Regions from separate parts of the Methylobacterium sp. HMF5984 genome, predicted to be linked through region 3. Evidence: predicted binding sites of a transcription regulator. Region 3 holds the regulator's gene; each other region holds the start of a gene.
The links. The regulator PhoB, encoded in region 3, activates phosphate uptake and scavenging genes when phosphate is short. The targets are predictions, from matches to a motif close to TGTCATNNANCTGTCAT.

Region 1: a site for PhoB is predicted at 5,814-5,830, ahead of ACFZ8E_RS16685 (NAD-glutamate dehydrogenase). Genes of this name have one in related genera too.
Region 2: a site for PhoB is predicted at 5,506-5,522, ahead of phnC (phosphonate ABC transporter ATP-binding protein). Genes of this name have one in related genera too.

What each region holds. Positions count from the first base shown of each region.
Region 1 is NZ_JBJFLN010000001.1:3,436,859-3,446,581, forward strand. It holds gene ACFZ8E_RS16645 (glucokinase) at 1-20, opposite strand, end outside; gene otsB (trehalose-phosphatase) at 155-904, opposite strand; gene ACFZ8E_RS16655 (DUF427 domain-containing protein) at 1,012-1,521, shown strand; gene ACFZ8E_RS16660 (serine hydrolase) at 1,586-2,809, shown strand; gene ACFZ8E_RS16665 (DUF2147 domain-containing protein) at 2,963-3,616, opposite strand; gene ACFZ8E_RS16670 (bestrophin family protein) at 3,786-4,706, shown strand; partial or broken gene ACFZ8E_RS16675 (GNAT family N-acetyltransferase) at 4,732-5,261, opposite strand; gene ACFZ8E_RS16680 (hypothetical protein) at 5,350-5,556, opposite strand; gene ACFZ8E_RS16685 (NAD-glutamate dehydrogenase) at 5,893-9,723, shown strand, end outside.
Region 2 is NZ_JBJFLN010000001.1:5,069,748-5,079,470, forward strand. It holds gene ACFZ8E_RS24615 (ABC transporter ATP-binding protein) at 1-926, opposite strand, end outside; gene ACFZ8E_RS24620 (8-oxoguanine deaminase) at 926-2,308, opposite strand; gene ACFZ8E_RS24625 (hypothetical protein) at 2,358-3,362, opposite strand; gene ACFZ8E_RS24630 (cysteine hydrolase family protein) at 3,723-4,400, shown strand; gene ACFZ8E_RS24635 (hypothetical protein) at 4,478-4,711, shown strand; gene ACFZ8E_RS24640 (DUF1045 domain-containing protein) at 4,793-5,458, shown strand; gene phnC (phosphonate ABC transporter ATP-binding protein) at 5,567-6,358, shown strand; gene phnD (phosphonate ABC transporter substrate-binding protein) at 6,400-7,335, shown strand; gene phnE (phosphonate ABC transporter, permease protein PhnE) at 7,361-8,245, shown strand; gene phnE (phosphonate ABC transporter, permease protein PhnE) at 8,242-9,090, shown strand; gene ACFZ8E_RS24665 (FAD-binding oxidoreductase) at 9,107-9,723, opposite strand, start outside.
Region 3 is NZ_JBJFLN010000001.1:4,551,632-4,561,354, forward strand. It holds gene ACFZ8E_RS22030 (glutathione S-transferase) at 1-580, shown strand, start outside; gene modB (molybdate ABC transporter permease subunit) at 652-1,344, opposite strand; gene ACFZ8E_RS22040 (hypothetical protein) at 1,432-1,635, opposite strand; gene ACFZ8E_RS22045 (50S ribosomal protein L11 methyltransferase) at 1,875-2,825, shown strand; gene ACFZ8E_RS22050 (Rmf/CrpP family protein) at 2,856-3,041, shown strand; gene ACFZ8E_RS22055 (aminopeptidase P family protein) at 3,105-4,922, shown strand; gene ACFZ8E_RS22060 (protein-disulfide reductase DsbD family protein) at 5,138-7,297, shown strand; gene phoB (phosphate regulon transcriptional regulator PhoB) at 7,506-8,207, opposite strand; gene phoU (phosphate signaling complex protein PhoU) at 8,325-9,038, opposite strand; gene pstB (phosphate ABC transporter ATP-binding protein PstB) at 9,071-9,723, opposite strand, start outside.

The DNA of each region.
Region 1 (9,723 bases), 1.1 Mb from region 3:
GCGCCCTTGGAATCGACCACCGCGAACCGGGCGTTGGTGCCGCCGATATCGCCGACGAGGACCGGAAACGCGAACATGCGGTACCCTTTCCCGATCGACGCGGGCCGTCCCGGCCGACGCGTCGCTGTCTGTCCGATGGAGCCGCCGGCGCGGCTCAGGCCGCCGGCAGCGTGTCCGGGTCGATGATCCCGCCCGCCGCCCAGCTGCCAAGCAAGGCGTGCACCGCGTTCGGGTCGGCCAGGCGCCGCGCGGCCGCGGTCTCGCCGGGCCCGATGCGGATGCCGAGGCCGCCATACGCCGCGACGCTGGCGAACGCGATCTCGTCGGTGCGGTCGTCGCCGAGGAACACCGCGCGGCGGCCGGCATAGGGGGCGTGCTCGAGGAAGGCGCGGATCGCGTGCGCCTTGGTGGCCGAGGCCGGCACGATCTCGCCGACCGCCTTCCCGAGCTGGAGCCGGTACTGGCCCGACAGCTCGGTGGCGATCGCCGTGACCGCGGCCTCCGCCCGCTCGGCATCGGCCGGGTTCGCCAGGCGCCAGTGCACGGCGACCGAGGCGCCCTTGTCCTCGATCAGCACCGCGTCGAGGTCGGCGACCAGGGCCCGGAGCCGAGGCATCCGCGCACGCAGCTCCGGATGGTCGTCCGGGCTGCCGCCGGTGAGGACGCCGTCGACCCGGCGCTCGACCCCGTGCAGCCCGGCGACGTCGAAGGCGGCGGGTGCGAGGAAGTCGTCGATCACCGAGACCGGGCGCCCGGTCACGATCGCCAGCGCCCCGTCGAGCCGGGCGTGCAGCGCCTGGAGCATCGGCACCAGCCCGGGCTCGACCCGGACGAGGTCCGGCCGCGGCGCGATCTCGACCAGGGTGCCGTCGAAATCGAGGAAGAGGGCGATGGGCGTGTCCAACGGCGGCGCTCCGGGCTGTCGGGTCGGGGCTAGCACGCCGCGCGTTTTCGGCAAACGCATCTTCGCGGCGCCCTATGTTTCGGACGAGACGAACCGAGGACGACGCGATGCATCCGACCCCATCCCCGACGAAGCCCGGTGAGGAGAGCGTGTGGGCCTATCCGCGCCCGCCCCGGCTGGAGCCGGTCGCCGCGACGCTGAAGGTCGTCCTCGGCGGCCGCACCATCGCCGAGACGCGGGCCGGGTTTCGCGTGCTCGAGACCAGCCATCCGCCGACCTACTACTTCCCGCCCGCCGACGTCGCCGAGGGCGTGCTCGGGCCGGCGCACCGGGCCGGGATCTGCGAATGGAAGGGCCGCGCGGTGCTGTTCGACGTGACGGCGGGCGGCGCAGCGATTCCCGGCGCGGCTGTTCCCGGTGCCGCTTGGGCCTATCCCGATCCGACGCCGGATTTCCGCGCCATCGCCGGCTACGTCGCCTTCTATGCCGGCCCGATGGAGGCCTGCACCGTCGGCGGCGTCCGCGCGGAGCCGCAGCCGGGCGGCTTCTACGGCGGCTGGATCACCCCCGGCATCGTCGGCCCGTTCAAGGGCGGCCCTGGAACAATGGGCTGGTGAGCCTCGGGAGCTGTCCCGCCGCCCCAGGACCGCTACATCGGGCGCCGGGAACAAGGAGCACGGCATGAGCGATGCGATCGACGGAAGGCCGCAGGACGTCGGCATCGACCCGGGACGCCTGGAACGGATCGACGGCTGGATGCGCAGCCTCGTCGCGGAGCGCAAGCTCGCCGGGTTGTCGGTGAGCGTGGCGCGGCGCGGGCACACGGTGTTCCAGCGCGCCCACGGCCTCGCCGACCTCGCCCGCAGGACGCCGTTCACCACCGACACAGTGACGCGGATCTACTCGATGACCAAGCCGCTGACCTCGGTCGCGGTGATGCAGCTCTACGAGGAGGGCCGGTTCCAGCTCGACGACCCGGTCGCGCGCTTCCTGCCGGAGTTTTCCGAGATGCGGGTCGCGACCGGCGGCAACCGCGCCAAGCTCGAGACCGAGCCGGCCCGCCGCCCGATCACCATCCGCGACCTGCTCACCCATACCGGCGGCCTGACCTACGGCTTCATGGAATCGACCCTGGTCGATGCGCTCTACCGCCAGCAGGGCGCCGACTTCCTGCGCCCGGATGCGAGCCTCGCCGAGGTGGTGGCGACCGTGGCCCGGCTCCCGCTCCTGTCGCAGCCCGGCGAGGCGTGGAACTACAGCGTCTCGACGGACGTGCTCGGCCACCTCGTGGCCGTCGTCTCGGGGCGCGACTTCGCGGATTACCTGCGGGACGCCGTGCTCGCGCCGCTCGGCATGATCGATACCGATTTCTTCGTGAGACCCGAGAACATGGGGCGGTTCGCCGCGAACTACGTCTACGATCGCACCCGCACGCTGACGCTCTACGACGACGCGGTCGAGACCCATTTCGCCAAGCCTCCGGCGATCGCCGGCGGCGGGGGCGGCCTCGTCTCGACGGCCTCCGACTACCTGCGCTTCTGCCGGTTCATCCTGAACAAGGGCGAGCTCGACGGCGCGCGCCTGCTCGGGCGCAAGACGGTCGAGCTGATGACGATGAACCACCTGCCCGGCGACCTCGCCGCGGTCGGCACGCCGCGCTTCGCGGAATCGTCCTATCACGGCATCGGCTTCGGGCTCGGCTTCTCGGTGATGCTCGATCCGGCCAAGGCCCAGATCGTCGGCACGCCGGGCGAGGTCGCCTGGGGCGGCATGGCCTCGACCGCGTTCTGGGTCGATCCGGCCGAGGAGCTCGCGGTGGTGCTGCTGACGCAGCTCGTCCCGTCCTCGGCCCTGCCGATCCGAAAGGAGCTGCGGGTGCTGACCTACGCCGCGCTGACCGATTGACACGGGATCGGGGCGCGGGGGAGCATTCTCGAGCGAGGCGGATGCCCACGCGCGTGAGGATAACGCGACCACACGACGAAACAGAGCGTCTCCCGTGATCCAGGGATCACGGGAGACGCTCTCGTGGTCGACAGCGCCTTCTTTCTGCGGCGCCTATTCGTCGGCGGGCGCGGCCGCGGGCGGCGTGCCGGCGGCCGGAGCCGGCTTCGCGCCGGGCTTCGCCGCCGCGGGCTTGGCGGCGGTCGAGCCGGTCGCGGCCGGCTTGGCGGCCATGTATTCCGGATCGGTGCGCGGGCCTCCCGGACCGTTCGTCGGCCCGGTCATCTGGCCGGCGACCACGTCGGTCACGCGGTTCCAGGTCTGCGACTTGCACAGGAAGGCGATCAGGCAGCCGCGGACGGTCAGCTCCTCCGGGGTGTCGGACCAGATCGTCACGTCGTAGGACTTGCCGTCCTCGGAATTGTAGATCTTGCCCTCGTAATGGGCGTCGGCGTTCGGCTTCAGCCCCATGATGAGCTGGTGGCCCAGCGATGCGCGCGTCTGCTTGCTCGCGTCGGGGTTCTTGAAGTCGACCCGCGGCTGGCCCTTGTCGTTGAGCGGCACCTTCAGCCACACGACGTAGCCGCACAGGCTCTTGTTGCTCGGGCCGCACTTCTCCACTCGGATGCGGGCACGCCCGTCCTCGGTGAGCCACGTGCCGCTCGGGTCCGCGGGCGTCGCCGCGTGCGCGATGCCCGAGAGCATTGCCAGCGCCATCGCACGCCCGGCCCAGGCGCTGATTCCCGCGCCGATCCGTCGAACCGTCATACCCACTACTCCTTCCGCGCGCCCGCGCCGTGGCCTTCGCCCCGCCCGCGTGCCCAATCTCTGGGCCCCGCCATCCGCTCGGAACATGACGGGATCATGGCCGTGCCTCGGCGCGCCGTGCCGCACGGCCGATGACGGGAGCGACCCGCTTCGGCTAAGCCTGCCATCCATGATCGTTCGCCCCCGTCCCAACCTCTTCGCCATCCTGTTCACCCTGCGCGGCTCGATCCTGCCGCGGGTGGCGCTGAAGGTCCTCGGGCTGACGGCCTTCGCCGCGCTGGTGGTCGCGGTCGAGCAGCGCGTTCCGGAACGGTTTCCGGTGACGGCCGGGATCGGCCCGTTCACCCTGATCGGGCTGGCGCTCTCGATCTTTCTCAGCTTCCGCAACAACGCCTGCTACGAGCGCTGGTGGGAGGCCCGGAAGGCGTGGGGCGCGCTGATCGTCGAGATGCGCGGCTTAAGCCGGACCCTGGTCGCCCTCCTGCCCGGCCCCGAGCACGATGCGGTCCGCCGCACCGGTCTGCGCCGGCTCGCGGGCTTCGGCCACGGCCTGCACGCGCGGCTGCGCGGCCTCGACGAGGCGGCCGCCGTCGCGCCCTGGCTGCCGCCGGGCGAGGTCGCGCGCCTGCGCGCCTGCCCGAGCCCGACCGATGCGGTGCTCGCCGGCCTGACCCGCGACCTCGCGGGCGCGTATCGCGACGGGCATCTCACCGACGTGCTGTTCGGCGTCCTCGAGCGCAAGGTCTCGGACCTGTCGGCGATCCATACCGCCTGCGAGCGGATCCACGGCACGCCCCTGCCCTTCGCCTACACCCTGCTGCTGTACCGCACGGCGTGGCTTTACTGCCTGTTGCTGCCGTTCGGGCTGTCGGCCTCGCTCGGCTGGGCGACGCCGGTCGCGACCATGCTGGTGGCCTACACCTTCTTCGGCCTCGATGCGCTGGGCGACGAGCTGGAAGAGCCCTTCGGCCTGGAGGCGAACGACCTGCCCCTCGATGCGATGCTGCGCACGGCCGAGCGCACGGTGCTCGACGCCCTCGGCGAGCCGCTTCCGCCCGCGATGGAGCCGGTGCGCTACCGATTGGATTGAGCGTGCGGGCCGGCGACCGTCTCGCTCACGTCCGCGACGGGGCCGCGTCCGGCCCGGGCCCGAGCCGGCGCTGCATCAGCACCGTGCCGAGCCAGCGCCCGTGCTTGTGGCCGACGTTCTCGAGCACGCCGGCATGCGCGAAGCCCAGGCCCGCATGCAGCGCCACCGACGCCTCCGAGCCCGGATCGGTGATCACCGCCACCATCACCCGCGCGTCGATCGCCTCGCAGGCTGCGATGAGCGCCGCCAGCAGGGCGCGGCCGATCCCGACACCGCGCGCGGCCTCGGCGACGTAGACCGAATCCTCCACCGTCGAGCGATAGGCCGCGCGCGCGCGATAGGGGCCGGCATAGGCGTATCCGCAGACCGCGCCGTCGCGCTCGGCGACGAGGTAGGGATAGCCGTCCGCGACGAGCGCCATCCGCCGCCGCGCCATCTCGGCCAAAGTCGGCGGCTCGGTCTCGTGCTCGCGGTGCCGTTCGTCACCGCGTCGGCGTAGATCCGGGCGATCGCGGCGATGTCGGCGTCGACGGCCGGGCGCAGGTCAGGCGTCATCGATCCGCTCACGCAAAAAAGGGGCCGGCGCGACGGCGCCGGCCCCTGCGGTCGATCGTTCGGCGATCCCTTCGGGATCGCGCGGGGATCACTCGGCCGCGGTCATCTCGGCGGTGAAGTGGCCGCACCAATCCTGCGAGGCCACCACCGGCCACAGGCCCTTGGACTCGGGAGCCGGCTGGCTCACCGGCGGGTTGAAGCGGCACAGGCCCTGATCGCCGACGGCGGAGGCGCCGTTGGTCTTGTGGTCGTCGAAGAAGCGGCAGCTGTTGCAGGAGGCGTTGGTCGAGGTCATCGGGTTTCTCCGGTTCGGGCGTCTGTCGCGGGCTGTCGGAACCGTCACCGGCCCCGTCGTCCGTCTGCAGTTCTTAATTAGAACAGCTCCAATATGGCGTCAACCGGCGAGTCCCGGCGGGGTTCCCGTTTTCGAGCGCGACCGGTGGAAACCGGTACGGTGCGTGCAGAAGCAACGCTGGACGGCAGCGGCGCCCCTTCCGGAACGCCGGTCGTCGCGGCCCGCCTGTCACCCGGCGCGGGCCTGCGAGCGGCGAGCGTCATCGACTCGCCATGGGCCCTCCCCTAACGTCCGGGGCGGGACCGGCGTCGGTGCCGGTCCGGAGGGTCCCCGCCCATGGTGCTGGAAACCGAATCGGCGCTGGAATCGGCCACCGCCCTGGCGACGAGCGAGGCGAAATCCGCCCGCACCGACCTGATCGAGGCGGCGGCATCGATCGTGGGCGGCCGCGGCGGACCGGGCGGCTTCGTCCGCGACCTGTTCGGCCGGGTGCCGCCGGAGGACCTGGCGCCCTACCCGGCCGAGGCGCTGGCCGACCTCGCGATCGCCGCGCGTGCGCATCTTGCGGTGCCGCGCGCCACGGGTTCGGCGGCGAACCTGCGGCTCGTCGACGTCGCCGTGCCCGGCCCCGGGCGCACCCGCGAGCTGACCGTCGTCGAGGTCGTCAACGACAACCGCCCCTACCTGCTCGACTCGACCCTGGCGGAGCTGACCGAGCAGGGCCTGACGCCCCACCTCGTCGCCCACCCGATCCTCGGCGTCGAGCGGGACGCCGACGGGGCGCTCGTCCGCGTCGTCGGGGAGACCACGGCGGACGCCCACGGCGCCCTGCTGCGCGAGAGCTTCATCCACATCCACCTCGACCGGCTCGATGCCGGCGAGGCGCGCGAACGCCTCGAAGCCGGCCTCGCGCAGGTCTTTCGCGATGTGGCCCTGGTCACCGACGACCACGACGCGATGCTGGCCCGGCTCGGCGCGCTCGCCGAGGGCTACGGCCGCAATCCCCCGCCGCTGCCCGAGGGCGAGGTCGCCGAGGCGCGCGCCTTCCTCGAATGGCTGCGCGACGGCCACTTCACGCTGCTCGGCATGCGCGAGCACGCGCTGCCCGGCGAGCGGGCGGCCGAGGCCGAAAGCCTCGGCATCCTGCGCGATCCGGGCCTCGCCGTGCTGCGCCGCGGGCGGGCGCTCGTGGACATGACGCCGGAGATCGTCGCGTTCCTCGAGGAGCCGCACGCGCTGATCATCACCAAGGCGAGCCTCAAGGCCCGCGTCCACCGCGCGGCGCATCTCGACTACGTCGCGGTCAAGCTGTTCTCCGCGACGGGTAAGCTCACCGGCGAGGTCCGCATCGTCGGCCTGTTCACCGCCGCGGCCTACACCGCGCTCGCCCGCGAGGTGCCCTATCTCCGCGGCAAGGTCGCGGCCGTGGTCGAGAAGGCCGGCCTCGACCCGACGAGCCATGCCGGGCGGGCGCTCCTCGCCGTGCTGGAGACCTACCCGCGCGACGACCTGTTCCAGATCGACGTGGACCGGCTGTTCCGCTTCACCCTCGCCATCGCCAACCTCGCCGACCGGCCGCGCATCCGCGTGCTGTCGCGGACCGACCGGTTCGGGCGCTTCGTCTCGCTCCTCGTCTACGTGCCGAAGGACCGCTACGACTCGATCGTGCGCGCCCGCATCGGCGCCTATCTCGCCCAGGAATACGGCGGCCGGCTCTCGGCGACCTATCCCGACCTGCCCGACGGGCCGCTGGCCCGGATCCACTACATCGTCGGGTTCTCCGAAGCCGGCGCGCCGGAGCGCGACCCCTCGGTGCTGGAGGCCGGCATCGCCGCCCTGGTGCGGACCTGGGGCGACGCGCTGCGCGCCGCGCTCACGGAGGCCATGGGCGGATCCGAGGCGCGGGCGCTGGCCGCCCGCTACGGCGAGGGCTTTTCCGCGGCCTACCGCGAGAACTTCTCCGCCGAGGTCGCCATCGCCGACATCGCCATCCTCGAATCCCTGTCCGAGGACCGCCCGCGCGCCGTCGCGATCGACCGCCGCGACACCGACCCGGCGGCGCAGGTGCGCCTGAAGGTGTTCTCGCGCGGGGCGTCGCTGCCGCTGTCCGACCGGGTGCCCGGCCTGGAGAACCTCGGCTTCCGGGTGATCAACGAGCGGACCTACAGCGTGCTGCCGGCGGGGAGCGACACCAAGGTCTGGCTGCACGACATGCTGCTGGAGCGCGCCACCGGTGCGGCCATCGAGATCGGCCCGCTCGAGGCGCCGCTGGAGGCGGCGATGCTCGCCATCGCCGCGAACCAGGCCGAATCCGACGGCTACAACCGCCTCGTGCTGGAGGCCGGCCTCGCCTGGCGCGACGTGGCGCTGCTGCGCGGCCTCGGCCGCTACCTGCGCCAGCTCCGCGTGCGCTACGGCCAGGACTACCTCGCCGCGACCTTGAGCCAGCATCCCGGCATCGCCCGCCAGCTCGTCGCGCTGTTCCACGCCCGGTTCGACCCGGCCGCCGGGGGCGACCGCGGGGCCGCCGAGGCGGCGGTTCGCGAGGGCATCGAGGCGGCGCTCGCCGACGTGACCAGCCTCGACGAGGACCGGATCCTGCGCCGCTTCGTCAACCTCTTGGAGGCCGCGGTCCGCACCAACTTCTTCCAGAAGGCCGCCGACGGCACCCTGCGCGAGACGATCGCCTTCAAGTTCGCCTGCGCCAAGGTGTCGGGCATGCCGCTGCCGCGGCCGTTCTTCGAGATCTTCGTCTATTCGCCCCGCGTAGAAGGGCTGCACCTGCGCTACGGCTACGTCGCGCGCGGCGGCCTGCGGTGGTCCGACCGGCCGGAGGATTTCCGCACCGAAATTCTGGGGTTGGTGAAGGCGCAGCAGGTCAAGAACGCGGTGATCGTGCCGGTGGGCGCCAAGGGCGGGTTCTTTCCCAAGCGCCTGCCGCCGGCCTCGGATCGCGCCGCATGGCTGGCGGAGGGCACCGAGAGCTACCGCATCTTCATCCGCACGCTCCTGGAGCTCACCGACAACTTCGTCGCCGAGGGCATCGCGCCGCCGGCCGACACCGTGCGGCACGACCCCGACGACGCCTACCTCGTGGTCGCCGCCGACAAGGGCACCGCGACCTTCTCCGACATCGCCAACGCGCTCTCGCTGGAGCGCGGGCACTGGCTCGGCGACGCCTTCGCCTCCGGCGGCAGCCAGGGCTACGACCACAAGGGCATGGGCATCACCGCCCGGGGCGCCTGGGAGGCGGTGAAGCGCCACTTCCGCGAGATCGACGTCGACACGCAGGCTGATCCGGTGACGGTGGTCGGCGTCGGCGACATGTCGGGCGACGTGTTCGGCAACGGCATGCTGCTCGCGCGCACCCTGAAGCTGGTGGCGGCCTTCGACCACCGCGACATCTTCCTCGATCCGACGCCCGACATGGCGGCGAGCTTTGCCGAGCGCAAACGCCTGTTCGACCTCGGCCGGTCGAGCTGGGCCGACTACGACAAAAGCCTGATCTCGGCCGGCGGCGGCGTCTTCTCGCGCGCGCTCAAGGCGATCCCGCTCTCGGCCGAGATCCGGGCCGTGCTCGGGTTCGAGCGCGCCTCCGCCTCGCCCGCCGAGCTGATGCAGGCGATCCTCAAGGCGCCCGTCGACCTGCTCTGGTTCGGCGGCATCGGCACCTACGTCCGCGCCACCACCGAGACCGACGAGGAGGCCGGCGACCGGGCCAACGACGCCGTGCGCATCACCGGCCCGGAGATCCGCGCCAAGGCGGTGGGCGAAGGCGCCAACCTCGGGCTGACCCAGCGCGGGCGCATCGAGGCGGCGCGGGCCGGCGTCCGGCTCAACACCGATGCGATCGACAACTCGGCCGGCGTCAACACCTCGGACGTCGAGGTGAACATCAAGATCGCGCTGATGATCCCGGAGCGCGACGGCCGCCTCGATGCGGATGCCCGCAACGCGCTCCTCGTCGCGATGACCGACGAGGTCGCCCACCTCGTGCTGCGCAACAACGAGCTGCAGACGCTGGCGCTCTCGCTCGCCCAGCACCGCGGCCTCGGCGAGGCCGGCTTCGCGATGCGGACGATGCAGGCGCTGGAGGCGGAAGGCCGCCTCGACCGCGCGGTCGAGTATCTGCCCGACGACGCGACGCTGACCGAGCGCATGCGCCGC
Region 2 (9,723 bases), 520 kb from region 3:
GCGGAGAAGAACTCCGCCTGCCCGTTGCCGGCGACGCCGGCCACGCCGAGGATCTCGCCGCCCCGGACGGTGAGGCGGATGTCGGCGAGCGCGGTGCCGTGCAGGCCGGGCGCCGGCAGGGACAGGCGATCGAGGACGAGGCGCGGCGGGCCGAGCGCGGCGCCGGCGCGGCCGGTCACCGCGCCGACCTGCGCCCCGACCATCAGGGCCGCGAGCGAGCGGGCGCTCTCCCCCTGCGGATCGCAGGCGCCGACGACGCGCCCGTGGCGCAGGATGGTGGCGCGGGTGCACAGGCGCCGCACCTCGTCGAGCCGGTGCGAGATGTAGAGCAGCGCCCGGCCCTCGTCGCGCAGCCGCTCCAGCACCGAGAACAGCTGCTCCGCCTCGCCCGGCGTCAGCACCGAGGTCGGCTCGTCGAGGATGACGAGGCGCGGGTCCTGCAGCAGGCAGCGCACGATCTCGATGCGCTGGCGCTCCCCGGCCGAGAGCGACCAGACCGGCCGGGCGGGATCGAGGTGCAGGCCGTAGGCCGCCCCGAGCGCGGCGATCCGCTCGGCAAGCGCCCTGCCCGAGAGGGTCTTCGGCATGACGAGGGCGATGTTCTCGGCCACCGTCAGGTTCTCGCAGAGCGAGAAGTGCTGAAACACCATCCCGATGCCGATGGCGCGCGCCGCCTCGGGGTCGGGCAGCTGCACGATGTCGCCCTTGTGGGTGACGACGCCCTCCGTCGGCTCCAGCAGCCCGTAGAGGATCTTCATCAGGGTCGACTTGCCGGCGCCGTTCTCGCCGAGCAGCGCGTGGATCTCGCCGGCGCGGATCTCGAGGTCGACGCCGTCGTTGGCCTTGAAGTCGCCGAAGCGCTTGACGATGCCGTAGGCCCCGTAGAGCGGCGCGGTGCCGGCGGCGGGCGACGGCACGGCCGCCATCAGGCGCCGCCGAGGAGGCTGAGGGCGAGCCGGCCGTGGTCCTCGCGCAGCTTCCGCGTGTCCATGCCGACAGGGTTTCCGTCGACCACCCGCCACCGGCCCGCGACCATCACCCGGTCGGCGCGGTGCGCGCCGCACAGCACGAGCGCGGCCAGCGGATCGTGCGCGCCGGAGAAGCGCAGCGCGTCGAGGGTGAACAGCGCGAGGTCGGCCTCGCGGCCCGGCTCGATCCGGCCGATGTCGTCGCGCCCGAGGCAGCGGGCCGAGCCCTCGGTGGCCCAGCGCAGGGCGTCGAGATGCGTCACCGCTTCGGCACCGTAGGTCAGGCGGTTGATCATCAGGGCGTGGCGCACGCCCTCCATCAGGTTGGAGCTGTCGTTCGAGGCCGAGCCGTCGACGCCGAGGCCAACCGGCGCGCCCGCCGCCTCCAGCTCGCAGGTGCGGCACTGCCCCGAGGCCAGCGTCATGTTCGAGGTCGGGCAGTGGCAGACGCCGACGCCGGCCTTGCCGAGCCGGCGCACCTCGTCGTCGTTGAAGTGGATGCCGTGCGCGAGCCAGGCCCGCGGGCTCATCCAGCCGATCTCCTCGAGGTAGTCGACCGGCCGCTGGCCGAACATCTCCAGGCAGTAGGCGTCCTCGTCCAGCGTCTCGCCGAGATGGGTGTGGAGCTGGCAGTCGTGGCGGTCGGCGAGCGCCGCGCTCTCGCGCATCAGCCGCTTGGTGACGTTGAAGGGCGAGCACGGCGCCAGCCCGATCCGCACCATCGCGCCGGGCTTCGCGTCGTGGAACAGGTTCAGCACCCGCTCGCTGTCGGCGAGGATGGTGTCGTCGTCCTGCGTCAGGCATTCGGGCGGCAGGCCGCCGTCCTTCTCCGACAGGCTCATCGAGCCGCGGGTGACGAAGGCGCGGATGCCGAGGCTGCGCGCCTCGTCGACCTGCACGTCGACGGAATCCTCGAGCCCCTTCGGGTAGAGGTAGTGGTGGTCCCCCGCCGTGGTGCAGCCGGAGAGCAGCAGCTCGGTGTAGGCGAGCCGCGTCGCGAGCCGGAACGCGTCGGGGGTGATCTTGTCCCAGACCGTGTAGAGCGCCTTCAGCCACGGGAACAGCGGCTTGTTGATCGCCAGCGGGTGGGCCCGCGTCAGCGTCTGGAAGAAGTGGTGGTGGGTGTTGATCAGCCCGGGGATGACGACGTGGCGCGACGCGTCGAAGGTCTCGTCCACCGGCGCGGCGGGCTGCGCGCCGGCCGCCACGCGCTCGACGATGCGGCTGCCCTCGACCACGATGCCGCCGCCGGCGCCCTCGGCGAGGATCGCCAGCGGATCGCGAATCCACAGGCGCCGGAGCGTTTCGTCCCCTCGGGGCCTGGCGTCGGATCCCGTCATGCCGTCTCCCATCCCGTCACGGTCGTGCGATCGGCGATCCAACCGGCGATCAGAAGATGTGGAACGCGACGCCGGCGAGGAAGCTCTTCTCTTCCGTGCCCTTGAACGTCGCCGTCTCGACGTTGCCGAACTTGTTCAGCCAGTACTGGAAGCCGATGAAGGCGTCGACCTTGTTGGGCTGGTCGTAGATCAGCTTGCCCACGTCGAGCACCAGGTTGGTGCGCGACAGGAATTCGAGGCCGCGCTTCGGGTTGAAGGCGAAGTCGGCCACGTTCTGCACGCCGCGGCCCTTGGGCAGCACGATGTTGTTGAAGCCGGTCAGGCTCAGCGGCAGGTTGGTGAAGGCGAGGGGGAAATTGTAGACCACCTCGAATTCCGGCACCACGTCGAAGCTCTGGTCGCGATCGGGCTGCAGGTTGAAGCCGTTGCGGTTCCATTCCTTGTAGGCGTGGACCGACAGGTTCAGGAATCCGGCCGGCACGTCGAAGGAGAAGTTGAGGCCGCCGACCACGTCGCGCTTCTTCGAGCCGAACGCGTCGTTCTGCGAGTTCGCGTCGAAGCCGAAGGCGAGGGAGATGTCCTTGACGATGCCCGGCAGCGTGAACGCCTTGGAGTTGGTCAGCGCGTTGAGGCTCAGGGTGCCGCGATAGAGGCCGTAGGCTTCGGTGTTGCCGTAATCGGCGAAGAACGGCGCGCCGACGCTGCCGGGCGGGTTCGTGGTGCCGGCCGGGAATTGCGAGCCCGACTTGAGGATGTCGAGCGAGAAGAAGTTCGTGCCGTAGGCCCAGGCGTCGGCATGCGAGATGTTGTAGATCTGCTTGGGCGCCTCGCGGCTGACGAACGAGCCGTCGGCCTTCTGGATCTGGACGCCCGGCGACACGGTCGGGAACTGGTAGCGATAGCTGAACTGCGTGTCGGCGAAGAGGAAGAACGGCGCCTCCTTGGCCGGCGCCTCGACGGGCGCCTTGTCCTTCTTCGCATCGAGATCGGCCGCCGCGCCGTATCCCACCAGACCGAGCGACATGGCCGCTGCAACGAGTCCCCGAGCGATCATGTCTGCCCTCTCCGTGCCGAAAATCCGGTGAGCAGGCAGCAACCGATATGCCAGCGCGTGCCACCTGGGCGAGAGGCGGCGGCCGAGTCATAATTCGGCAACAGGTTTGCCGGCCGAGCGCAGGCGCCCGCTCCGACGGGTGCGGCGGCGGCGACCCTGAAACGCGCGACGCGGCGGCCGGGCTCCCACCTCCGGCGGCGCGTCGTCCGCCGACGAACGCGCCACCGCCCATGACGTCGGCAGCATGCGCACAACATTCGAGCAATGTCGGGCAGTATTTGCGGATGCATTCCGCGCCATCGCCCGACATCGTCGCGTCGCGCGCCGCCGAGCCGGCCGCAGGACGGGAGATTCGCGCCGATGGTGACCGTGGATGCCGAGCCGGGCCCGCTGGCGATCGACCTGGCGACGACGGCGCTGGTGATCATCGACATGCAGCGCGATTTCCTGGAGCCCAGCGGCTTCGGCGAGAGCCTCGGCAACGACGTCTCGCTGCTCGCCGCCGCCGTGCCGCCGGCGCAGGCGCTGCTGGCGGCGGCGCGGCGGGCCGGCCTCCTCGTGGTCCACACCCGCGAAGGGCATCGCCCCGACCTGTCGGACGCGCCCGCCGCCAAGATCGCCCGCGGCACGCCGTCCGCCCGCATCGGCGCGCCCGGGCCGATGGGGCGCATCCTGATCCGCGGCGAGCCCGGCCACGACATCGTCGCCGACCTCGCGCCCGCTCCCGGCGAGCCGGTGGTCGACAAGCCGGGCAAGGGCGCGTTCTACGCCACCGACCTGGCCGAGATCCTGGCCGCGCGCAGCGTCGCCACGCTGCTCGTCTGCGGCGTCACCACCGAGGTCTGCGTCCACACCACCGTGCGCGAGGCCAATGACCGCGGCTACCGCTGCCTCGTGGTGTCGGATGCCTGCGGCTCGTACATCCCGGCCTTCCACGCGGCCGGCCTCGCGATGATCGTGGCGCAGGGCGGCATCTTCGGATGGGTGTCGGATTCGCATCGCGTCGTCGCCGCGATCGCCGCCGGCCGCACCGCGTGATCGACCACGCCCCGAGCCGCCAAGCTTGGCCCGGTTATTGCCCGGCGAGCGCGACAGATGAAGCAGGAGTTCGTTGGATGCGTACGGTCTTGGCAAGCACCCTGTGTCTCGCGTTGCTGACGACGTCGGGCCTCGCGCAATCCTACACCGCGCCCGCGCCGACCGACGTCCCGTCGAGCGGCACGAAGAGCCTCAACAAGGCCGACCGCAAGATCGCCTGCACCCAGGAAGCCGACCGCCGCAACATGCGCGGCCTGAGCCGGCAGCAATATCGCGCCGCCTGCCGCAACCGCCCGATCCCGCGGGGCTGAGCGGCCGCGCCTTGCCGAGCGGGCGATCGGGTTCTATCCGCGCCGGGCCGTGACCGATCCACGCCCGAAGCGAGTGCCCAGGTGGACGCCCCGACACGCTACGCGCTCTACGTCACGCCGGAGCCCGGATCGGCGCTCGCCGCCTTCGGCGAGGCGGTCCTCGGCGATGCGCACCTGCCCGGATGGGACGCGGCCGCGCGCGCGGCGCTCGCCGTCGTCACCGCGGCGCCGCGGGTCTACGGCTTCCACGCGACGCTGAAGGCGCCGATGCGCCTCGCCGCGGGCCGGACCGAGGGCGACCTCCTCGCGGCCTGCGCGGCGCTGGCGCAGCCCCGCGCGCCCCTGGCGGTCGGGCCCCTCGCGGTGACCCTGCTCGGGGACTTCGTCGCCCTGGTGCCCACCGCGCCGCCGCCCGGGCTTGGCCTGCTCGCGGCCGAGTGCGTCGCCGCCCTCGACCCGTTCCGGGCCGGCCTCACCCCGGCGGAGCGGGCGCGCCGCCAGCCGGAGCGCCTCGACGCGCGCCGCCGCGCGCTCCTCGACCGCTGGGGCTATCCCCACGTCTTCGAGGCCTTCCGCTTCCACATGACCCTGACCGGCCGCCTCGCCGGCGACGCCCGCGAAACCTGGCGCGCCCGCCTCGCGGCGGCCTGCCCGCCGACGGCGCTGACGATCGACGCGATCACGCTGCTGCGCCAGGACGGCGCGGCGCCGTTCCGCATCCTGCGCCGGATCCCGTTCGCTGCGTAGCCGCACGGCGCGCCCGTTCACGATGAAACCACGGGTCGCGGCGCGGCTGTCATCCTATCGTCGCGCGCGACGGATCTACCGGCGCATCCCTCGCGGCGGACGGCACGCATGCTCATCGTCGATAGCCTCACGCGGCGCTACGGACCGCGCCTCGCGGTCGACCGGATCTCGCTGCGGATCGAGCCGGGCAGCTTCGTCGGGGTGATCGGGCGCTCGGGCGCCGGCAAGTCGACCTTCCTGCGCATGCTCAACCGCCTCGCCGAGCCCTCGGCCGGGTGGATCCTGTTCGACGGGCTCGACGTCACCGCGCTCCGGGGGCGCGACCTGCGCCGCTGGCGCGCCCGCTGCGCCATGGTGTTCCAGCAGTTCAACCTGGTCGGCCGCCTCGACGTGCTGACCAACGTGCTGATGGGGCGCCTCGCCCACGCCCCGAGCCACCGCGCGCTCCTGAAGCTGTGGTCGGCCGAGGACCGGGCGCGGGCGCTCGCGGCGCTCGAGGCGTTCGACATGGCGGGCTTTTCCGCCCACCGCGCCGACCAGCTCTCGGGCGGGCAGCAGCAGCGGGTCGCGATCGCCCGCGCGCTGGTGCAGGAGCCCGACATCATCCTCGCCGACGAGCCGGTGGCCTCGCTGGACCCGCGCAACACCAAGCTGGTGATGGATGCGCTCGCCGACGCCAACCGGCGCCTCGGCATCACCGTGCTGTGCAACCTGCACTCGCTCGACCTCGCCCGCGCCTATTGCGACCGGCTCGTCGGCCTCGCCGACGGCCGCGTGGTGTTCGACGGCGGCGCCTTCGACCTCACCGAGGACGTCGCCAAGCAGCTCTACGGCCTGGAGGCCGGCGAGGTGATGGACCGGGCGCCGAACGCGGTCGAGCCCGCCGCCCTCGTCGCCTGACCCCGGACGACCCCGTGCCACGCCCCTTCCCGGAGATGATGATGCTCGACCGTCGCACCCTCGTCGGCGCCCTCGCGGGCGGCCTGGCCGCGCTCGCCCTGCAGCCCGCCCTGGCTCAGGATTGGAAGGCGACGGTGCCCGAGATCACCCTCGGCGCGATTCCCGTCGAGAACGCCACCGGCACCACCGACCGCTACGCGCCGCTCGCCGCCTACCTCACCAAGGCGCTCGGGGTGCCGGTGAAGCTGCGGGTCGCCAACGACTACGCCGCGGTGATCGAGGGCCAGCGCGCCGGCAACATCCAGATCGCCTTCTACGGCCCGGCCTCGTTCGCCCGCGCGGTGATGACGGGGGTGAAGGTCGACCCGATCGTCAACCAGAAGCACGATAACGGCGCCTCGGGCTACTACTCGGTGCTCTACGTGCGCGCCGACAGCCCGTACCGGACGATCGCGGACCTGAAGGGCAGGAACCTCGCCCTGGTCGACCCGAACTCGACCTCCGGCAACCAGGCCCCGCGATTCTTCCTCAACAAGAGCGGCCACGACGTCGACGCGCTGTTCGGCAAGACCGTCTACGCCGGCAGCCACGAGAACGCGGTGCTGGCGCTGACCCAGGGCACGGCCGACGCCGCCGCCAACCTGTGGAACTCCGAGACCGATTCCGTCGTCACCCGCATGGCCGCCAAGGGCATGCTGAAGAAGCCCGACGGCACGCCGCTGAGCCCGTCCGACTTCCGCATCGTCTTCAAGTCCGCGTTCCTGCCCGAGGGCCCGTTCGCGATGCTGTCGAGCCTGCCCGCCGACCTGAAGCGCAAGATCGTCGAGGCCTTCGTCGCTTTGCCGACCGCCGACAAGGCCGCCTTCGACCGCCTCTCCGACGGCAAGGACCTCGGCCTCACCCCGGTGACGCTGGAGGATTACCAGCCGATCATCGAGATGCTGAAGTTCAACGACGCGCAGCGCCGCAAGTCCTGATCCCGGGACCGGACGGGTCGCCGCCGTGAGCGGGCGGATCGCGCCGCTGCCGCCCGAGCGGGCGGCGGCCCTGGCCGAGGCCTACGGGCGCGCGGTCGCGTCGACCCGGCGGCGGAGCCTGGCGTTCCTCGCGGTCGTCGCCGGGCTGCTGGTCCTGTCGGGCCTGATGGCCGAGGTGCGGCCGCTGGTGCTCGCCGACAACATCGGCAACCTCACCGCCTATCTTGGCCGCATCCTGCCGCACCTGACGCTCGCCGACCTGCGCGGCGACCTCGCCGAATGGTACTGGGGCCTGCCGAAATGGGCGGCGCTCCTCGGCGAGACCCTGCTGATGGCCTATCTCGGCACGCTGCTCGGCGGCGTCGGCGCCTTCCTGCTGTGCTTCGGCGCGGCCGCGAACCTCGCCCGCACCCGCGCCGGCCGCTTCCTGACGCGCCGCGCCCTCGAGGTCCTGCGCACGGTGCCCGAGATCGTGTTCGCCCTGCTCTTCGTCATCGCCTTCGGCCTCGGCCCGATGGTGGGCGTGCTGGCGCTCGCCCTCCACACCACGGGGGCGCTCGGCAAGCTGTTCTCCGAGGTGGTCGAGAACATCGACATGAGGCCGGTCGAGGGGCTGACCGCATCGGGCGCCTCGCGGATCCAGGCGATCCGCTTCGCGGTGCTGCCGCAGGTGCTGTCGAGCTTCGCCTCCTACGGGCTGCTCCGCTTCGAGATCAACGTGCGCGGCGCCGGGGTGATGGGCTTCGTCGGCGCCGGCGGCATCGGCCAGGAGCTGCTGGTGGCGATCCGCAACTTCTACGACGCGGACGTGAGCGCGATCCTCCTGATGATCGTCGCGACGGTGATGGCGATCGACCTCGGCACCGAGCGGCTGCGCCACCACCTCATCGGGGCGGAGGGCGCGCGATGAGCCGGCCGCCGCGTCCCGTGGACGTCGCCGCCCTGCGCCGGCGCCACCCCGACGCGTTCCGGACCGCGTGGGGCGCGCGGCTCGCGACGCTCGCGACCCTGGCCGCCCTCCTCGGGCTCGCGGCGTTCGCGATGGTGCGCCTCGACTTCTCGGCCACCCGCATCGTGAGCGGCCTCGGGCGGCTCGCCGAGTTCTCGCTGATGATGCTGCCGCCCTCGGCCGGCGGCCGCTTCCCCGATTTCCTGCACGCGCTCGGCGAGACCCTGGCCATCGCCTTCCTCGGGACGCTGGCCGCGGCGCTGGTCGCCTTCCCGCTGGCGCTGCTCGCGGCCCGGAACGTGGTGCCGAACCCGTTCGCGCATTTCGCGGTGCGCCGCGGCCTCGACGTGGTCCGCTCGGTCGACGTGCTGATCTGGGCGCTGGTCTGGATCAACGTCGTTGGGCTCGGCCCCTTCGCCGGTGCGCTGGCCATCGCCTGCTCCGACGTCGGGGCGCTCGGCAAGCTGTTCTCGGAGGCGGTCGAGACCGTTGATCGCCGCGACGGCGAGGGCGTCGCGGCCTCCGGCGGCGGCGCGCTCCACCGCATCCGCTTCGGCCTCGTGCCCGCCGTCCTGCCGGTGCTCGGCAGCCAGGTGCTGTACTTCTTCGAATCGAACACCCGATCGGCGACGATCATCGGCATCGTCGGCGCGGGCGGCATCGGCCAGTACCTGAGCGAGCTGATCCGGGTGCTCGAGCTGCAGCAGGTCGCCTGCCTCGTGCTGATGATCCTCGTCGCCGTGGCGGCGATCGACGCCGTGTCCGGCCGGCTGCGCCGGGCGCTGATCGGCGGGCCGGCGCGGTAGGCCGGGTGCCGCTTCCCTACAGAAAGCGGCCGGGGTCGAACGGCGCCAGCGGGATCTCGGGCGCCTCGCCGCCGACGAGCTGGGCGACGAGGCGCCCGGTGCGCGCCGACCCGACGAGGCCGACATGGCCGTGGCCGAAGGCGTAGACCACGTCCCCGGTGCGGCGGGCGCGGCCGATGCAGGGCCGCCCGTCCGGCATGCTCGGGCGATGGCCGAGCCACATCCGGATCCGCTCGGCCGGCACGGTCGCGGGCAGGTCCGGGAACATGCCGGTCAGGTGATCGCGCAGGATCTCGGCGCGCTTCCAGTTCGGCGCCGCGTCGAGCCCGGCGAACTCGACCTGGCCCGCCGCGCGCAGGCCGCCGTCCATGGCGTTGACCACCATCTTGGCGTCCGAGGCCATCACCGGGGTGCGCGGCCCCGCCTCGGCGCCGGCGATCATCACGTGGTAGCCGCGCTCGCTCTCCAGCGGCAGCCGGTCGCCGAGGCTCGCGGTCAGCGCGCCCGAGCGGGCGCCGGCGGCGACCACCGCCCGGTCGCACGGGATCGCGCCGGCCTCGGTCTCCACCGCGACGAGCCGACCCGCGTCGAGGCGGAACCCGGTGGCGCGGGTGCGGGCGTAGGTCGCGCCGC
Region 3 (9,723 bases):
CACGGTGAAGCGCTACGCCCGGGACCGCGAGACGATGCTGGCGCCGCCGGCGTTGCGGGCGATCCACCCGCTCGGCAAGTCGCCGGTGATCACCGACGGCGACATCGTGGTGGCCGAGTCCGGTGCCATCGTCGAATACCTCACCGCCCGCTGCGGCGGTGCGCTGGTGCCTGCGCCGGGCACGGAAGCGCATCGCCGCTACATCTATTGGCTCCATTACGCCGAAGGCTCGGCGATGCCGCCGCTGCTGCTGAAGCTGGTGTTCTCGCGGCTGGCGCCGGGCAGCCCCGCCCTGGTGCGCCCCCTCGCGAGGGGGATCGCCAAGGCGGTGACGGCCAAGTTCGTCGACCCGGAGCTGCGCCGCCACGCCGCCTATTGGGAGGAGGAGCTGTCCGCCCGGCCGTGGTTCTGCGGCGCGGACTTCACCGCCGCCGACATCCAGATGAGCTTTCCCCTCGAAGCCTTTGCCGCACGCGGCACCGGAGCCGGCGCCGAGCTGACCGGCTGGCTCGCCCGCATCCATGCCCGCCCGGCCTACAAGCGGGCGCTGGAGCGCGGTGGGCCGTACGCCTATGCGTGAGGTGCGGCTGTGGGGCTTTCCCCTCCCCCCTTTGAGGGGGAGGATGCTCCTGGGATGCGGCGGGGATTCCATCATCCCGCCCCCAGCTTCCGGCCGATGCGGCGGGCCAGCACCTCCGAGAGCAGCAGCGCGGTCATCGACAGGGCGACCGAGACCAGCGTCAGGCGCAAGGCGCCGGCCTCGCCGCCCGGCACCTGCGTCAAGGTGTAGATCGCCGAAGGCAGCGTCTGTGTCTCGCCGGGAATGTTCGAGACGAAGGTGATGGTCGCGCCGAACTCGCCCATCGCCTTGGCGAAGGCGAGCACCGCGCCGGCGAGGATGCCGGGCAGGCTCAACGGCAGCGTCACCGTGAGGAACACCGCGATCGGCCGGGCGCCCAGCGTCGCGGCCGCCTGCTCGAGCCGGGCGTCCACCGCCTCGATCGACAGGCGCATCGCCCGCACCATCAGCGGGAAGCCCATCACCGCGCAGGCGAGCGCTGCCCCGGTCCAGCGGAAGGCGAACACGATGCCCGCCTCCGCGAGCCACGCGCCGACGAGGCCGCGTCGCCCGAGGGTCAGGAGCAGCAGGTAGCCGGTCACGACCGGCGGCAGGATCAGCGGCAGGTGCACGAGGCCGTCGAGGACGGCGCGACCCGGAAATGTGCGCTTGGCGAGCAGCCAGGCCACCAGCAGGCCGGGCCCGAGGCTCGCAAGCGTCGCGACGGCGGCCACCTTCAGGCTCAGTGCCACCGCGGTCCACTCGTCGGGCGTCAGGTCGAGCAAGGAAGGCGCGTCCCGTCCGGGCGCCGCGGATCGTCGCGGCCCCTCACGCCGCAGGCTTGGACGCGGACGATGCCGCGCGCAAGCCGCTCAGGCGTCGAACTCGTCTCCGCGGGGCTTCGCGTCCTCGGCGCGGTGCAGCCGGCTCAGCAGCACGAGGAGCTGGCCCGGCAGGGGCGTGTCGAGGGCTTCGGCCCCGAGCAACGTGTCGCGGGCGCGGACCGGTTGGCGACGGCGGCGCGAGACGCCGTTGAGGACGACCGGCCGACGAACGGATGGTCTCGAATTGGTCACGCGGACGCACCCTCGATGGTCGAACGACTCGGACGACGCGGAGAAGTGACCGAAAACGCTGCACGGTAACCCCGGTTCCGGCGGTCCATATGATGAACGGGTAAACAATCTGCCGCATTGCCAGGCGATTTTGCCGCGGTTGCCGACCTTGGCCATCGCGGGACCGGACGGGCCACAACATTTCCGCCGCGGACTGCGCCACACGTCGCGGAACGCGGCCGAGGGTGGTAAGGCCGGCCATGCTCGAAGGCCTGCACCCGAACCGCCCGACCCACGTCCTGCAGCTGATGACCGACGAGCGGTCGGCGCGCACGATGACCGACCTGCTCGGCGAGATGTTCGACCCGACCGAGACGGCGGTCGCCGCCTTCGAGGCGGAGGACGGGGTGACGTGGCGGCTGGAAGCCTACTTCGCCGACGCGCCGGACGAGGATTTCATCCGCGACCTGATCCGCCCCGTGGTCGGCGCGCAGGCGGACGCGGCGGAGTTCCGCACCATCGACCAGAAGGACTGGGTCCGCGCCTCGCTCGAAGGCCTCGTGCCCGTGCGGGCCGGCCGCTTCCGCATCCACGGCTCGCACGACCGCGCCACCGTGCGGCCGAACGAGCTCGCCATTGAGATCGAGGCGGCGCTCGCCTTCGGCACCGGCCATCACGGCACCACGCTCGGCTGCCTCAAGGCGCTGGTCGACGTGCTGAAGCGCGGGCGCCCCGGCCGGGTGCTCGACGTCGGCACCGGCACCGGCATCCTCGCCTTCGCCGCCGCCAAGGCTCTGCGCCGGCCGGTGATCGCCGGCGACCTCGACGGCGAGGCGGTCAGGACCGCCCGCGCCAACGCCCATGCCAACGGCCTCGGGCCGTACCTCAAGCTCTACGAGGCGCCCGGCGTGCGCAACGCCCTGGCCGCGCGGCCGCGCCACTTCGACGTGGTCTTCGCCAACATCCTCGCGCGCCCGCTGCGGCGGCTCGCGCCGACGCTGTCGGCCGTGGTGGCCGAGGGCGGCGTGCTGGTGCTCTCGGGCCTGATCGAGCGCGACGTCGCCGGCGTGCTCTCGGCCTACCGCCACCGCGGCTTCCATCTCGCTTCGAAGGGCACGATCGAGGGCTGGGTCGCCCTGGTGCTCCGCCGCGGCGGGGCGGCGCCGCGGCCGCTCGCCCGTGGCGCGCGCGGCGGTTTTCCGCATCGCTGAACCGAACGCGGGCGCCCGCATTTTCCCGGCATGACCGACACGCCCGCGAAACCGCCCGCCGATCCGATCACCGAAGGCGCCCGCGCCCGCAGCCACGGCCGCCCGAAGGATGCATGCCCCTACCCGGTCGGGTCCGATGCGCGCAGAGCCTGGCTCGAAGGCTACGACGGCACACCCGGCGATCGCGCCCCCGACCCGCCGATGGATGGCGGCTGAGATCGCATCGATACCCGCTGAGGTCGGTTGCCCGCCGACCCGCGCCGGCGATACCCTGGCCGAATGAGCCGCACTCGCTTCCAGACCTTCGACGATTCGAGCCACCGCAAGGCGGCGGAGCGCGTCGCCGCCCTTCGTGCCGCCCTCCGGGAAGCCGGCGTCGACGGCTTCGTCGTGCCGCGGGCCGACGAGCACCAGTCCGAATACGTCCCGGCCAATGCCGAGCGTCTCGCCTGGCTGACCGGGTTCACCGGCTCGGCCGGCACCGCCGTGATCCTGGCGGATGCCGCGGCGCTGTTCGTCGACGGACGCTACACCCTGCAGGCGCCGGAACAGGTCGATCCCGGCGTGGTCGCGATCGTGCCGCTCGCCGAGAGCACCGCCGAGGCCTGGATCGCCCGGACGCTGCGGCGCGGCGCGGTGCTCGGCTACGATCCCTGGCTGCACACGCCCGATGGCGTCGCCCGCCTGGAACGCGCGGCCGCCAAGGCCGGCGCGGAGGTGAAGGCGCTCTCCGAGAACCCGGTGGACGCGGTCTGGGCCGGGCGACCGAAGCCTCCGGCCGGACGCGTCGCCGCCCATCCGCTGGATTTCGCCGGAGAGGCCGCGAGCGAGAAGATCGCGCGCATCCGCGCCGAGCTCGAGACCGGCCAGTGCGATGCGCTGGTGATCTCCGATCCGCACAACCTCGCCTGGGCGTTCAACCTGCGCGGGGCCGACGTCGGCCACACGCCGCTCGCGCTCGGCTACGCCGTCCTGCCGCGCGAGGGCCGGCCGCGGCTCTTCCTCGCCTCCGGCGACGTGACGGCGGAGGCGCGCGACGCGCTCGGACCGATCGCCGACATCGACGGGCGCGACGCGTTCGAGCCGGCGCTCGGCGAGCTCGCGGGCAAGCGCGTGCGCCTCGATGCGGCGACGGGCGCGGTCGCGCTGAAGGAACGCGTCGCGGCGGTGGGCGGCACCGCCGACGTCGGCCCGGACCCGATCACCGCGATGAAGGCGGTGAAGAACCAGGCCGAGATCGCCGGCGCCCGCGCCGCGCACCGGCGCGACGGGGCGAGCGTGGTGCGCTTCCTCGCCTGGCTCGACGGGCAGGACGCGCCGAGCGAGATCGCCGCGGTGGAGGCGCTGGAGGATTTTCGCGCGGCCGGCGGGGATCTGCGCGACGTCTCGTTCCCCACGATCTCCGGCTCCGGGCCGAACGGGGCGATCGTGCATTATCGGGTGACGCGCGCCACGGACCGGAGGGCGGCGCCGGGCGAGCTGTTCCTGATCGATTCCGGCGCGCAATACCCCGACGGCACCACCGACATCACCCGCACGGTGGCGGTGGGCGCGCCGAGCGCGGAGATGCGCGATCGTTACACCCGCGTGCTGCGCGGCCACGTCGCCATCGGCCGCGCAGTCTTCCCCAAGGGCACCACCGGCGCGCAGATCGACACCCTGGCGCGCCTGCCGCTCTGGGAGGCCGGCCTCGACTTCGACCACGGCACCGGCCACGGCGTCGGCGCCTTCCTGTCGGTGCACGAAGGCCCGCAGCGCATCGCCAAGACCGGGACGGTGGCGCTCGAGCCGGGCATGATCCTCTCCAACGAGCCGGGCTATTACCGGGCGGGCGCCTACGGCATCCGCATCGAGAACCTCGTCCTCGTCGAGCCCCGCACGGTGCCCGGCGGCGAGCGCCCGGTGCTCGGCTTCGAGACCCTGACGCTCGTCCCCTACGATCGCCGCCTGATCGTGCCGGAGATGCTGAGCCCGGACGCGCGCGCCTGGGTCGACGCCTACCACGCCCGCGTCCGCGACGTGTTGTCCGCGGACCTCGACCCGGAGACGCGGGCCTGGCTGGAGCGGGCGACGGCGGCGTTGAGCAGCGGGTCCTAAAGAGTTCGAACGATCGAACCGCGCATCCGCGAGAACATCCAGCTTGACGCGGGTCCCCTCTCCCGCGTGGGGGAGCCGCGTCGCGCTTCGAATGCGCGATCCGGCGGCGCCTCCGTTCCAACCTGTCGCACGCCCGCGATTTTACCCTCCGCCGGTTCGGGCCTATGAGGATGGCGGCGTGAAACCGTCGTCGTCGGTCGCGCGATAAGGACCGCATGATCCGCGCAGCCGCCCTCCTCCTGTCCCTGCTCGCGTGGCCGGTTGCGGCCCAGGGCTTCAAGCCGCCGGCCGACCTCGTGCGGGCGAGCCTCGCGGCAGAGCCCGCGGCGGTGGCGGGGGCCACGCCGTTCACCGTCGCCATCCGCATGGCGATGAAGCCGGGCTGGCACGTCTACTGGCGCAATCCCGGCGATTCCGGCCTGCCGCCGGAGGTGACCTGGACCCTGCCGGCGGGCTTCTCGGCCTCGGCGATCCAGTGGCCGGCGCCGCACCGCATCCCGATCGCGACGCTGATGAACTTCGGCTACGAGGGGGGGGCGATCCTGCTCGTGCGGGTCACGCCGCCGCCGAGCCTCGACCCGGCCGCGCCGGTGACGCTGGCGGGCAAGCTCACCTATCTCGTGTGCGAGACGGAGTGCATTCCCGGCTCGGCCGATCTCGCCCTGACGCTGCCGGTCGCGCGCGAGGCCACGGCCGATCCCGGCAACGTCGACCTGTTCGCCCGCGCCCGTGCCGCCCTGCCCAAGCGCGCGCCGTGGCCGGTGCGGCTGTCGAGCCAGGGCGACCGGCTCGCCCTCGACTTCGAGGCTCCGGGCCTCGCCGCGGACACGGTCCGCGCGGTGGCGTTCTTCCCCTATTCCGAGACGGCGATCGACAACGCCGCGCCGCAGCCCTTCACCGTCGACGCTTCGGGCCTCCACCTGACGCTGACCCGCGCGACGCCCGCCGACCCCGCGCCCGAATCGCTGCCCGGCGTGCTGGCGATCGACGAGGACACCGGCGGGGGCCTCGTTCGGGAGGCCTTCGCGCTCGGCGAGGAGGCGCCGCTCGCCGGCGGCGGCGCGATGCCGATCGCGGCGCCGGCGGCGGCGCGCACCGACCCGGCCGAGGCGCTGACCCTGTGGACCGCGGCCGGCCTCGCGCTGCTCGGCGGCCTGATCCTCAACCTGATGCCCTGCGTTTTCCCGGTGCTGTCGATCAAGGTGCTGAGCCTGGTGAGGCATTCCGGCGAGGCGCCGGCGCGGGTCCGGCTGCACGGGCTCGCCTACACCGCGGGGGTGCTGGCGGCCTTCCTGGCGCTGGCCGCGCTGCTGATCGCCCTGAAGGCGGGCGGCGCCGGGATCGGCTGGGGCTTCCAGCTGCAATCGCCGACCGTGGTGGCGGCTTTGGCCTACCTGCTCTTCGCCATGGGCCTGAGCCTGTCGGGCATGCTTCACCTCGGCGGGCGGCTGTCCGGGCTCGGCGACGGGCTGACCCGGCGGGCCGGGCTCCAGGGCTCGTTCTTCACCGGCGTGCTCGCGACGGTCGTGGCGACGCCGTGCACCGCCCCGTTCATGGGCTCGGCCATGGGCTTCGCGCTGACGCAGTCGACCGCTGCCGGCCTCGTCGTGTTCGCGAGCCTCGGCCTTGGCCTCGCCCTGCCCTTCCTGGCGCTAACCCTGTGGCCGCCGGCGCTGCGCGCCCTGCCCCGGCCCGGCGCCTGGATGGACGTGCTGAAGCAGGCCCTCGCCTTCCCGATCTACGCCACGGTCGCCTGGCTGGTCTGGGTGCTGGCGCAGCAGGTCGGGCCGCAGGGCCTGCTCGCGGCGCTGATCGGGCTGGTGCTGATGGGCTTCGCCGCCTGGGCGTGGGAGCTCGGCCGCGACGCGCGGCCGGTCCGGGCGCAGCTCGCCCGCGGCCTCGCGGTGCTCGCCGTCGCCGGCGTGGCGGGGCTCGCCCTCACCCTCGATCACGACCGCGTCGCACCGGGGGCTCAGGCCCGGGCCGAGGGGATCGAGCCGTTCACGCAGGCCCGCCTCGACGCGCTGCTGGCGAGCGGCCGGCCGGTCTTCGTCGACATGACGGCGGCGTGGTGCATCACCTGCCAGGTCAACGAGCGCACCTCGCTCGGGACGGCGGCGGTCGGCGCGGCGATGCGCGCGCGCGACGTCACGTATCTCAAGGGCGACTGGACCAACCAGAACCCGGAGATCACCCGCCTGCTCGAGCGCCACGGCCGGAGCGGCGTGCCGCTCTACCTGCTCTTCGCGGGTGCCGGAGAGCCGATGGTGCTGCCGCAGATCCTCACCGAGGGGACGATGCTGAGCGCGCTGGACGCCGTGAAGGCGACGGGCCGCAGCGCGGGGCTCGACGGCGGGGGGACGAAGGTCCCCTGAAGCTTGGTAAAAATATAATTTTCGTAGGACTGAAATCACTTCAGTGTGCGCGACGGCTTCCTCTCCCATGGGGGAAAGGGTTGGGGTGAGGGTCGTGACCGACCCGGATGACTCACGCCCCTCATCCTGTCCTTCTCCCATGGAAGAAGGGACCCACGGCAGGTCGCGGATCGTTGCGGTCGCTTGAGCCGTCCACCGAAAGCCGAACTCAATCCTCGCCCGAGAACGTCTCGTCGAAGGCGTACCCCGAGCCGCGGACGGTGCGGATCGGGTCGGTCTCGCCGGCGCGGTTCAGGGCCTTGCGCAGGCGGCCGACATGCACGTCGACGGTGCGCTCGTCGATGTAGACGTCGTGGCCCCATACGCCGTCGAGGAGCTGCTCGCGGGAATAGACCCGGCCGGGACTCTGCATCAGGAACTCGAGCAGCTTGAACTCGGTCGGACCGAGGTGGATCTCGCCGCCGGCCCGGCGCAGGCGATGGCTGTCGCGGTCGAGCTCGATGTCGCCGGCTTCCAGCAGGTTCGCGACGTGGCTGGGCTTGGCGCGCCGCAGCAGCGCGCGGACGCGCGCCAGCAGTTCCGGCACGGAGAACGGCTTGACGATGTAGTCGTCGGCCCCCGTCCCGAGGCCGCGGATGCGGTCGTTCTCCTCGCCGCGGGCGGTGAGCATGATGACCGGCAGGGACACCGTCTCGCGCCGCGCCCGCACCCGGCGGCACAGCTCGATTCCCGAGAGCCCCGGCAGCATCCAGTCCAGCAGGATCAGGTCGGGCACCTGCTCCTGCAGGCGCAGCTCGGCCTCGTCGCCGCGGGCGGCGGAATCAACCTCGAAGCCCTCGGCTTCGAGGTTGTAGCGCAGGAGGGTGGTCAGCGCCTCCTCGTCCTCGACGATCAGGATCCGCGTACGCATGCAGGGCACTCCCGGGCGGACCGCCCGACCTTCTCATCCATCGCCACGGACCTCCCGACCCCCGCTCACGCGAGGCCCACCCTCCCCCGCAGGGGAGGAGGGAAGAGACGGCAGCCCTCAGGCGCCCGGTGCCACCGTCGCGTAGTTCGAGGCGTCGTTCTTCGGGCGGTCGCCCGCGAGGTTCTCGCCGGTGGACAGGTAGTGGATCGTCTCGGCGATGTTGGTGGTGTGGTCGCCGATGCGCTCGACGTTCTTGGCGCAGAACAGAAGATGCGTGCAGAACGAGATGTTGCGCGGGTCTTCCATCATGTAGGTCAGCAGTTCGCGGAACAGCGAGTTGTAGAGCGCGTCGATCTCGCCGTCCCGCTCCCACACGTTGTGGGCCGCGTTGACGTCGCGGCTGGCATAGGCGTCGAGCACGTCCTTGAGCTGCTCCTGGACGAGGTCGCTCATGTGCTGCACGCCGAGCACGATCTTCTGGGCCTGGGCCTGGTCGCTGATCGCGACGACGCGCTTGGCGATGTTCTTGGCGAGGTCGCCGATGCGCTCGAGGTCGCCCGAGACGCGGATCGCCGAGATCGTCTCGCGCAGGTCGATCGCCATCGGCTGGCGCCGGGCGATGAGCAGCACCGCGCGCTCCTCGATCTCGCGCTGCAGCGTGTCGAGGCGCTTGTCGGCGACGATCACCGCCTGGGCGAGCTGGGTGTCGCGGCGGACGAGCGCGTCGGTCGCCTCGGTCATCATCTTCTCGGCGACGCCGCCCATCTCGGAGATCGAGCGGCGCAGGTCTTCGAGGTCGGTGTCGTAGGACGTGACGATGTGGCCGGGCATGGGCGTGGGTCCTCGAACGATCCGGGTGCGGCTCAGCCGAAGCGGCCGGTGATGTAGTCCTGGGTCTGGCGCACCGTCGGGTTCATGAAGATGCGGTTGGTCGGGCCGACCTCGATGACCTCGCCGAGATACATGAAGGCGGTGAACTGCGAGATGCGGGCCGCCTGCTGCATGTTGTGCGTCACGATGACGATCGTGAACTCGCTGCGCAGCTGCTCGATCAGCTCCTCGATGCGGCCCGTCGAGATCGGGTCGAGGGCCGAGGTCGGCTCGTCGAACAGGATCACCTCCGGGCTCTGGGCCACCGTGCGGGCGATGCACAGGCGCTGCTGCTGGCCGCCGGAGAGGCCCATGCCGGACTGCTTGAGCTTGTCCTTCACCTCGTCCCACAGCGCGGACTTGCGCAGGGCCGATTCAACGCGGCCGTCGAGCTCGGACTTCGGCAGCTTCTCGTAGAGCCGCAGGCCGAAGGCGACATTGTCGTAGATCGACATCGGGAACGGCGTCGGCTTCTGGAACACCATGCCGATGCGCGAGCGCAGCTCGTTCAGGTCCACGCCGGAATCAAGGATGTTCTGGCCGTCGAGCAGCACCTGCCCCTCGGCGCGCTGCTCCGGGTACAGGCTGTAGATCCGGTTGAAGGTGCGCAGCAGGGTCGACTTCCCGCAGCCCGAGGGGCCGATCA